DNA from 2 places in the Kineococcus lubricus genome. Region 1 is predicted to be linked to the other one. Evidence: riboswitches for the same ligand, from Rfam matches in the RefSeq annotation. Region 1 holds a riboswitch; the other holds the start of a gene.
The links. A riboswitch is a leader RNA that binds a small molecule or an ion and turns the genes downstream of it on or off. The one in region 1 is predicted to bind thiamine pyrophosphate.
Positions count from the first base shown of each region.

Region 2: it holds a riboswitch for thiamine pyrophosphate, as region 1 does, so the genes downstream of both, ACRYRX_RS15150 (ECF transporter S component) here and thiM (hydroxyethylthiazole kinase) in region 1, are expected to answer to the same signal.

Region 1 covers NZ_JBJLSK010000013.1:42,806-47,198, forward strand. The annotation lists gene ACRYRX_RS11500 (TenA family protein) at 1-202, opposite strand, end outside; gene thiD (bifunctional hydroxymethylpyrimidine kinase/phosphomethylpyrimidine kinase) at 199-1,014, opposite strand; partial or broken gene thiE (thiamine phosphate synthase) at 1,011-1,604, opposite strand; gene thiM (hydroxyethylthiazole kinase) at 1,642-2,445, opposite strand; TPP riboswitch at 2,438-2,538, opposite strand; gene ACRYRX_RS11520 (DUF4383 domain-containing protein) at 2,590-3,045, shown strand; gene mgrA (L-glyceraldehyde 3-phosphate reductase) at 3,090-4,124, opposite strand; gene ACRYRX_RS11530 (beta/alpha barrel domain-containing protein) at 4,156-4,393, opposite strand, start outside.
Region 2 covers NZ_JBJLSK010000018.1:81,924-86,316, reverse strand. The annotation lists gene ACRYRX_RS15160 (energy-coupling factor transporter transmembrane component T family protein) at 1-457, opposite strand, end outside; gene ACRYRX_RS15155 (ATP-binding cassette domain-containing protein) at 538-1,992, opposite strand; gene ACRYRX_RS15150 (ECF transporter S component) at 1,985-2,587, opposite strand; TPP riboswitch at 2,636-2,740, opposite strand; gene ACRYRX_RS15145 (hypothetical protein) at 2,815-2,955, shown strand; gene ACRYRX_RS15140 (DUF4235 domain-containing protein) at 2,971-3,273, shown strand; gene ACRYRX_RS15135 (CsbD family protein) at 3,356-3,529, shown strand; gene ACRYRX_RS15130 (NAD-dependent epimerase/dehydratase family protein) at 3,526-4,393, opposite strand, start outside.

The sequences.
Region 1 (4,393 bases):
CGCTGTCGGCGCCGGGGGCGCGGGCGGCCAGCAGCGACAGGGCGCGGGCGTACCCGGCGAGGTAGAGCGTGTCCTGCTCGAGGTAGTTGCGGAAGGCGCGCGGGTCGAGGGTCCCGGCGCCGAGCTCGGCGAGGAACACCGACCCCTCGATGGCCCCGCGCAGGCCGGCGGTGCGTTCCCAGGTCAGGTCGGTGAAGGTCACGAGGGGTCCTCCCGCAGGGCGAAGGCGTGGTCGAGGGGGCCGTGGCCGTGGCCGACGCGCAACCGGGCGCCGGCCGTCAGGGCGGCCTGGAGGTAGTCGCGGGCCGCGGGGACGAGGTCCTCCCAGGTGGCGCCGGGGTGCAGCGCGGCCTGGGCGGCCAGGGCGGCGGACAGGGTGCAGCCGGTGCCGTGGGTGGCGGTCGTGTCGACCCGCGGGCGGCGGACGAGGGTGGTCCCGGCCGGGGTGGCCAGGACGTCGACGCTCTGCTCGCCGGTCAGGTGCCCGCCCTTGAGCAGGACCGCGGTCCCGCTGCGGCGCAGCAGTTCCCGCGCCTGCTCCCGGCAGTCGTCGAGGTCGACGGCGGGGTCGGCGCCGAGCAGGACGGCGGCCTCGGGCACGTTCGGGGTGACGAGGTCGGCGGCGGGCAGCAGCTCCTCGCGCACCGCGGCGACGGCGGCCGGGTCCAGCAGCCGGTCGCCGCTGGTGGCGACCATCACCGGGTCCAGGACGACGGGGCCGAGGTCGCGGGTCCGCACGGCGTGCGCGACGGCCGCCACGATCCCGGCGTCGGCGAGCATCCCGATCTTGGTGGCGTGCACGGCGATGTCGTCGAGGACGGCGTCGAGCTGCTCGGTGACGAACCCCGCGGGGACGACGTGGACGCCGCGGACGCCGCGGGTGTTCTGCGCCGTCAGGGCCGTCAGGACGCTCGTGCCGTACACCGCGTGCGCGGCGAACGTCTTGAGGTCGGCCTGGATCCCCGCTCCCCCGCCCGGATCGCTGCCGGCGACGGTCAGCGCGACGCGGCTCACGCCCGGTCCCACTGCGCCCGCAGGTCCCGCGCGGCCCGTTCGGGGTCGGCGGCCTCGCAGATCTCCGACACCACGCAGAACCCGGTGATCCCGGTGTGCCGCAACGTGTCGAGGTTGTCGGGGTGGATCCCGCCGATGGCGACGCACGGCACGGGCGCGGCCGCGACGACGGCCCGGACGCCGTCGGCGCCGAGCGCGGCGGCGGCGTCGGGTTTCGTCGCGGTGTCCCGCACCGGACCGACGCCGAGGACGTCGACGACGGCCGGGTCGACGCGGGCCGCCTCGGCCGGGCTGGACACCGACAGCCCCAGCAGCAGGTGCGGGGCGATGCGCCGCACCTCCTCGGCCGGCAGGTCCGACTGCCCCAGGTGGACGCCCTCGACCCCGGCGACGAGCGCGACGTCCACGGCGTCGTTCACGAACAGCGGGACGCCGGTGCCGCGCAGCACGTCCTGGACGGCCCGCACCAGCGCGAGGCGGTCCCGGTCGGTGCCGTCCTTGGCGCGCACCTGCACGGCGTCGACACCGCCGGCGACGGCGGCGCGCACGACCGCGGGCACCCCGCGGGGCCCGCACCGGGCGGTGTCGGTGACGAGGTAGAGGGTGGGGGCGAAGCGGGGCGAGGGCTCACGCGAGCCGCTCCGCGGCCTCGCGCAGGGCGCCGGCGTCGACGGCGTCGAGCTCGTCGACCCACGCGGTGGCGAACGTGCCGGGCCGCTGCGTGCGCTGCGCGGCGCGCTCGGCGGCGACGGCGACGTGCAGGTGGGCGGCGACGGCCGCGGTCAGCGGGTCGTCGGCCACGGCCGCGTAGGCGGCGGCCAGGGCGCCCAGTGAGCAGCCCGCGCCGGTCGTGCGGGTCAGCAGCACGTCGCCGCCGGGGACCCGGACGGTGCGGGTCGCGTCGACGACGACGTCCACCGCGCCGGACACCGCGACCGCCCCGCCGGTGCGCCCGGCCAGGTCGCGGGCGGCGGCGACGGCGTCCTCGACGCCGTCCACGGCGTCCACCCCGCGCCCGCCCGCTCCGGCGCCGGCGAGCCCGAGGACCTCCGAGGCGTTGCCGCGGACCACGGCGGGGCGGTGCGCGAGCAGGTCGCGGGCGACGCGGGTGCGGAACTCCAGGCCGCCGACGGCGACGGGGTCCAGGACCCACGGGGTCCCGCGGTCGTGCGCGGACCGCGCGGCCAGGGCCATGGCGCGGGCCTTGGCCTCGTCGAGGGTGCCCACGTTCACCAGGACCGCAGAGGCGACCGCGGCGAACGCGGCGGACTCCTGCTCGTTGTCGACCATCGCCGGGGCGGCGCCGACGGCCAGCAGCGCGTTCGCGGTGATCGTCTGGACCACGGAGTTGGTGAGGCACTGCACGAGCGGGGCGCGCTCGTGCAGCGCGGTGCGCGCCCGCGCGAGGTCGTCCGGTGGAACGGCAGCCATGCCGTGACATCCCTTCGTCAGCGTTACCTGAATCAGGTTCGACGGGTGTGATCTCAGCTGCGCGATCCGCGTGCAGCACCCCGTGTCGCGGCCGACAGTAGCACCGCGGGGTTTACCGCCGTCCCCAGCGGGTAGCGACTCCGCATGAGCACCAACGAGCACGGTTCGAGCGGGCCGGCCCGCCCGCGCACCACGGCGGGGCAGCACCTGTCGCTCATCGTCGGGGTCCTGCTGATCGTCCTGGGGGTGGCGGGTTTCGCGGTGTCCGGGTTCGGCGACTGGACCGGCGGCAGCCAGGAGCAGCAGGTCGTGGGGTTCTCGGTGAACCCGGCGTCCAGCGCGGTGCACCTCGTCCTCGGGGTGCTGGGCGTGCTGGGACGCACGGGGGCGCTCCGGGCCCGCGGGTACGGCCTCGCCCTGTTCGTGGTGTGCGCCGCCCTGTTCGCCTACGGCCTGTCCAGCGAGGGGTCGGGCGACACCGCGCTGAACCTGGCGTGGCCGATCACCACCCTGCACGGCGTCCTGGCCTTCGTGGGGTTGGTGATCGCGTTCGTGACCAAGCGGTCGGCGCGTCCGCCGTCGACGGCCGAACTCGGCTGACCCCCTCGGGGTCCCGGGGGGTCAGCCGGGTTCGTGCGGGGAGGTCAGCCCTCCCCGCCGTCGCGGGCCCCGGCCCACAGGTCGACCCCGGAGTCCACCGCGAACTCCTCGATCGCGGCGAGTTCGGCGTCGGTGAACTCCAGGTTCGCCACGGCGGCGACGTTGTCCTCGACCTGCTGCACCGAACTCGCCCCGATGAGGGTGGTCGTGATGCGGCGGTCGCGCAGCGTCCAGCTCAGGGCCAGCTGCGCCAGCGTCTGGCCGCGCCCGGAGGCGATCTCCTGCAGACCCCGGATGCGCCGCAGGGTCTCCTCGTTCAAGATGCTCGGGTCCAGCGACTTGCCCTGCGCCGCACGCGAGTCCTCGGGGATCCCGTTCAGGTAGCGGTTCGTCAGCAGGCCCTGCGCGAGCGCCGTGAACGGGATGCACCCGACCCCCTCGGCCTCCAGGACGTCGAGCAGGCCGGACTCGATCCACCGGTTGAACATCGAGTACGAGGGCTGGTGGATGAGCAGCGGCGTGCCCAGGTCGCGCAGGATCCGCGCGGCCTGCAGCGTGCGCTCCGGACCGTACGAGGAGATCCCCACGTACAGCGCCTTGCCCGAGCGGACGATGGCGTCCAGCGCCCCCATCGTCTCCTCGAGCGGGGTGTCCGGGTCCGGGCGGTGGTGGTAGAAGATGTCGACGTAGTCCAGGCCCATGCGCTGCAGCGACTGGTCCAGGGACGCGGTCAGGTACTTGCGGGAACCGCGGTCCCCGTACGGGCCGGGCCACATGTCCCAGCCGGCCTTGGAGGAGATGACCAGTTCGTCGCGGTGGGGCTTGAAGTCCTCCCGGAACAGCCGGCCGAAGTTCGTCTCGGCCGCCCCGTAGGGCGGGCCGTAGTTGTTCGCCAGGTCGAAGTGGGTGATGCCCAGGTCGAAGGCGCGGCGGGTGATGTCGCGCTGGGTCTGGAACGGCTTGTCGTCGCCGAAGTTGTGCCAGAACCCCAGCGACAGCGCGGGCAGTTCCAGACCGCTGCGTCCGCAGCGGCGGTAGGGCATGGCGTCGTAACGTCCAGCGTCTGCGGTGTAGGTCACGGCGCCGATCCTGCCACGCCCCCACGCGGCCTCAGCGGAGGGCGACCGCCGCCCGGGCCGGCTCCTCGACGCGGCCGGAGTCCCGGCGCGCGAACCCGTCGGGCGGGGTGATCCGGTGGCCCCCGACGCACCCCACGTCCGCCGGGTCCGCCAGGTCCACCGGGTCCAGGTAGCCGGCGGGGACGGACGTCAGCTCGTGCAGGTCCACCCCCAGCGCCGGCAGCGCCCCCGAGGCGGTCGCCACCCCCGCCGGCAGCGGGACGTCGCGG
Region 2 (4,393 bases), on a different contig from region 1:
CCGCGGAGACCACCACGCGGGCCGGGACGCGCCACCGCTGCGCCAGGTGGTCCCCCGCCTCGGCCGGGTCGACCCAGCTCAGCAGCACCAGACCCGGCAGGACGAGGACGACGAGGCGCAGGGCCGCCGTCAGCGCCGTCCACAGGGGGTCGGCGGCGTCACCGGCCAGGACCGTGGACCAGCCCACCGACAGCGCCGCCAGGCCCGTGGGCACCAGCCGGCGCAGCAGCGGCCGGACGCCGGCGGCGACCAGTGGCAGGCAGAGCAGTTGCACCGCGAGGGCTCCGGCGGCCTGCCACCACTCCTGCACGGCGAACGCGCCGACCGCGCAGAGCACGCCGACCACGAGCAGCGACAGCGGTCCGCAGTGCCGCACGAGCGGCCCCGGACCGGCGCCGCGGCGCTCGGCCGCCGTCGGCGGGACCGCGTCGTCCACACCCCCGGGGGCGGTTCCCACAGGTTCGTCCACACCGCTGTGCACAGCGCTGTGGACAGGCGTGTGGACGGGGGTGGGGACGGTCCCGGGCGTCGGGCCGTTCACGCCGCCTCCCCCCGGGCCGCCGTCGTGCCCGCCCGCAGGTGCACCCCGCGCGCGCCGCCCACCAGCCGCTCGTCGTGCGTGCTCACCGCCACCGCAGCCCCGTCCCGCGCCGCGGCCGCCAGCAGCCCCGTGACCACGGCCCACGTCCCGCGGTCCTGACCCACCGTCGGCTCGTCCGCCAGCAGCACCGCCGGGCCGGCGGCCAGCGCGCTCGCAAGCGCCAGCCGGCGCTGCTCGCCGCCGGAGAGGCGGAACGGGTTGACGTGGGCGTGACCGGCCAGGCCCAGCAGGTCCAGCAGGGCCCGCCCGCGCGCGGTGCCGCGGCCCAGGACGCGCGCGGTGACGTCGACCTCCTCGGCCACGGTGGCGGCCACGAACGTGTGCTCGGGGAACTGCGGCACCCACCCGGTGCGGGCGGCGAGCTCGGCCGAGGTCCACGCGTGCGGGGCGCGCCGGCCGCGGGCCCCGGCCAGCTCGGAGGCCGCCAGCAACCGCCCGGTGGGGCGGACCAGCCCGGCCAGGACGCGCAGCAGGCTGGACTTGCCGGACCCGCTGTCGCCGGTGACGGGGGTGAGCGCCCCGGCGGGCAGGCGGACGTCCACCCCGGCCAGGACCGTCACCGGCGGCCGGGGGCGCAGCGACCGCCGGGTGCTGACCAGGCCCAGCCCCTCGCCCCGCAGCGCGTCCCCGCTCACGGCCAGGACGGGGGCCAGGAGCCCGGCGGGGACGTCGACGGGGTCCGGCGCGCCCCGCCCGGGCCACCACAGGTCGTCGCCGGTGCGGGTCGTGGCGGGCGGGCCGTCGGCGGCGACGCGGCCGTCGGCGCCCAGGACGACGACGCGGTCGACGTGCGGGGCCCACCCGGCGAGGTCGTGGTCGACGACGACGAGGCTGCGGGTGCGGGCCGGGTCGCGCACGGCGTCGAGCACCGCGGCGCGGACGGCTGCCGCGGTGGGGGCGTCGAGCATCGAGGTGGGTTCGTCCAGCAGCAGGACCGCCGGGTCGGCGGCCAGCGTCCCGGCCAGCGCCAGCCGCTGCCGCTCACCGCCGGACAGGGTCGCGACCTCGCGGTCGCGGCCGGCGGTGAAGCGGGCGGCGCGGTGCGCGCGGGCCACCCGGCGCCACGTCGCGGCGCGGTCGAGCCCGGCGTTCTCGGGGCCGAAGGCGGTGTCCCGCCCGGCGGTCTCGGCCACGACCGCGTCCAGCGGGTCCTGCACGAGCAGGCCGATCTCGCCGGGGGCGGCGGCGCGGCCGTCGAGCCGGACGTCGCCGACGGCGTCGACCTGGTCGTCCAGGAGCCCGGCCAGGGCCCGCAGGACGGTCGACTTGCCCGCCCCGCTGGGCCCGACGAGCAGGACCCGCTCCCCGGCGGCGACGTCGAGGTCGACGTCGCGCACCAGCGTCCGGTCCCCGCTGGTGACCGTGAGGCCGCGCAGGGTCAGGTCAGCCACGGTGCTCGCGGCCCGCGGCGAAGGAGGCCAGCGCCCCGGTGCGGGCCAGGGCTCGGACCAGGGCCCAGCCGCCGAGCCCGGCGATCAGCGCGCCGGAGACGGCGAAGCAGGCGACGTAGACGACCTGGAACCCGAGGGTCCACGTCCCGGCGTAGTAGGCGAACAGCTCGTAGACGCCCTCCAGGACGGCGGCCAGCACCCCGCCGAGGACGGCGACGACCGGGCCGGCGGCGCGCCAGGCGAACAGCGCGAACGCGAGCTCGACGCCGACGCCCTGGATCGCGCCGGAGATCAGCACGCCGAAGCCCCAGTGGCTGCCGAGCAGGGCCTCGACGGTGGCGGCGACGAGCTCGGCGAGCAGCGCCGCCCCGGGCCGGCGCACGACCAGGGCCGCGACGACGGCCGGCAGCAGCCACACGCCGCTGAGCAGGCTCTGCAGGAACGGGACGGCGGTGAAGACCGGGGTGAGGACGGCGTACAGGACGCCCCAGCCCCAGAACACGACGCCGAACGCGACGCCGAGGACGGCGGCGGTGACGAGGTCGACGGTGCGCCAGCGGTGGGTGCTGCGGGCGCGGCTGACGGTGCTGCTCATCGTTCCTCCTGGGTCCAGGAGGGGGACGCGCCGCCACCGCGGCCGCGCGTCGAGGACGTCCCGACTCCCTACGCCGGTCTGAACCGGATCAGGTTCGAGGGTCTGCGGAAACCCGCACTCTCAGCGCCCCACGGCGCTCCCCTGTCGTGTGGGGCGACCTTACCCCCCTCCCGCCCCGGGGGTCCTCGGCCGCGGGGGCGGCGGGCGGGGCTGGGAGGATGGGGGGTGTGCTGAGGATGATGCGCGGACCGGACGGTGGGCCCTCGCGGGCGGTGAAGCTGATGACGCTCGTCGTCGTCCTCGCGGTGCTCCTGGGCAGCGCCGCCGCGCTGACCCCCCTCCTGGGCTGGCTCCTGGACCTGCTGTAGGGCAGGGTCGGGGCCATGAGCTCGTTCGTCTGGAAGTTCGTCGGCCCGGGTGCCGGCTTCCTCGCGACCGCTGTCGCGAGCCGCGTCACGAAGAAGGTGTGGGTCGCGGTGACCAAGTCGCCGCCGCCGGACAACCCGGAGGACCCGGACGTGGCGTGGCGGGAGGCCGTCATCTGGGCGCTGGCCTCCGGCGCCATCATCGGCGTCACCCGGCTGGTCGTGGAGCGCCAGGCCGCGGTCTGGTACCGCAAGAGCTTCGGCGAGCTGCCCCCCGGGCTGGGGCCCGGGGACGACGGCGGGACGAAGGCCAACGCCTGACCGCTCCGGGTGCGGTCCCCGCGCCGCGGTGGTGCAGTGGGACCGCACCGGGAGACCCCCGGTCGCGAGGGTTGGAGGAACGATGAGCGCCAGCGACAAGATCGGGAACGCCGCGCAGGACCTCGCCGGGAAGGCGAAGGAAGCCGCCGGCGGCGCGAAGGACGACGAGGCCCTGCGCCGCGAGGGTCAGAAGGACCAGGCCGCGGCCGACCTCAAGCAGCGCGGCGAGCACCTCAAGGACGCCTTCAAGGGCTAGCCGAACCGCTCCACCAGCCGGTCCTGCAGGGCGTCGACGACGGGGTCGACGACCTGCAGGTCCGGGTGCGCGTCGTGGTGCGCGACGATCTCCCGCGCCCCTCGCGCGAACGTCGTCGTGGCCGCGAAGCCCGGCACGAACCTCTTCAGCTTGGTGTTGTCGAAGACCACCGAGTGCGCCTTGTCCCCCAGCAGGCTCGGGCCCCGCTCGGGGGCCTCCCGGGCCAGGACGTCGCTGGGGACGTGGACGATCCGGGGGTCGGGGACCCCGGCGGCCGCCGCGAGGCGACGGGTGATCCCGTCCCAGGTGAGGACCTCGTCGCCGGTCAGGTGCACGACGTCCCCGATCGTGGCGGGCTCGCCGAGCAGGGGGACGAACCCGCGCGCGAAGTCGGTGTGGTGGGTGAGGACCCACGTGGAGGTGCCGTCGCCGTGGACGACGACGGGCTTCCCCCGGCGCAGCCGGTCGATCGCGGTCCAGCCGCCGTCGAGGGGGATGCTGGTCCGGTCGTAGGTGTGGCTGGGCCGGACGACGAACGCGGGGAACCCCGTGTCGCGCCACGCGCGCGCCAGCAGGTCCTCGCAGGCGATCTTGTCGCGCGAGTACGCCCAGAACGGGTTGCGCAGCGGCGTCGACTCGGTGATCGGCAGGTGCGCGACGGGTTTGGCGTAGGCGCTGGCGCTGGAGACGAACACGTACTGCCCGGTGCGGCCGCTGAACAGCTCGACGTCGGCGGCGACGTGGTCGGGGGTGAACGCCACGAAGTCGACGACGGCGTCGAACTCCTCCCCGCGCAGCGCCTCCCGGACGGCGGCGGGGTCGCGGACGTCGGCGGTCAGCGACCGCGCCCCCTCCGGCAGCGGG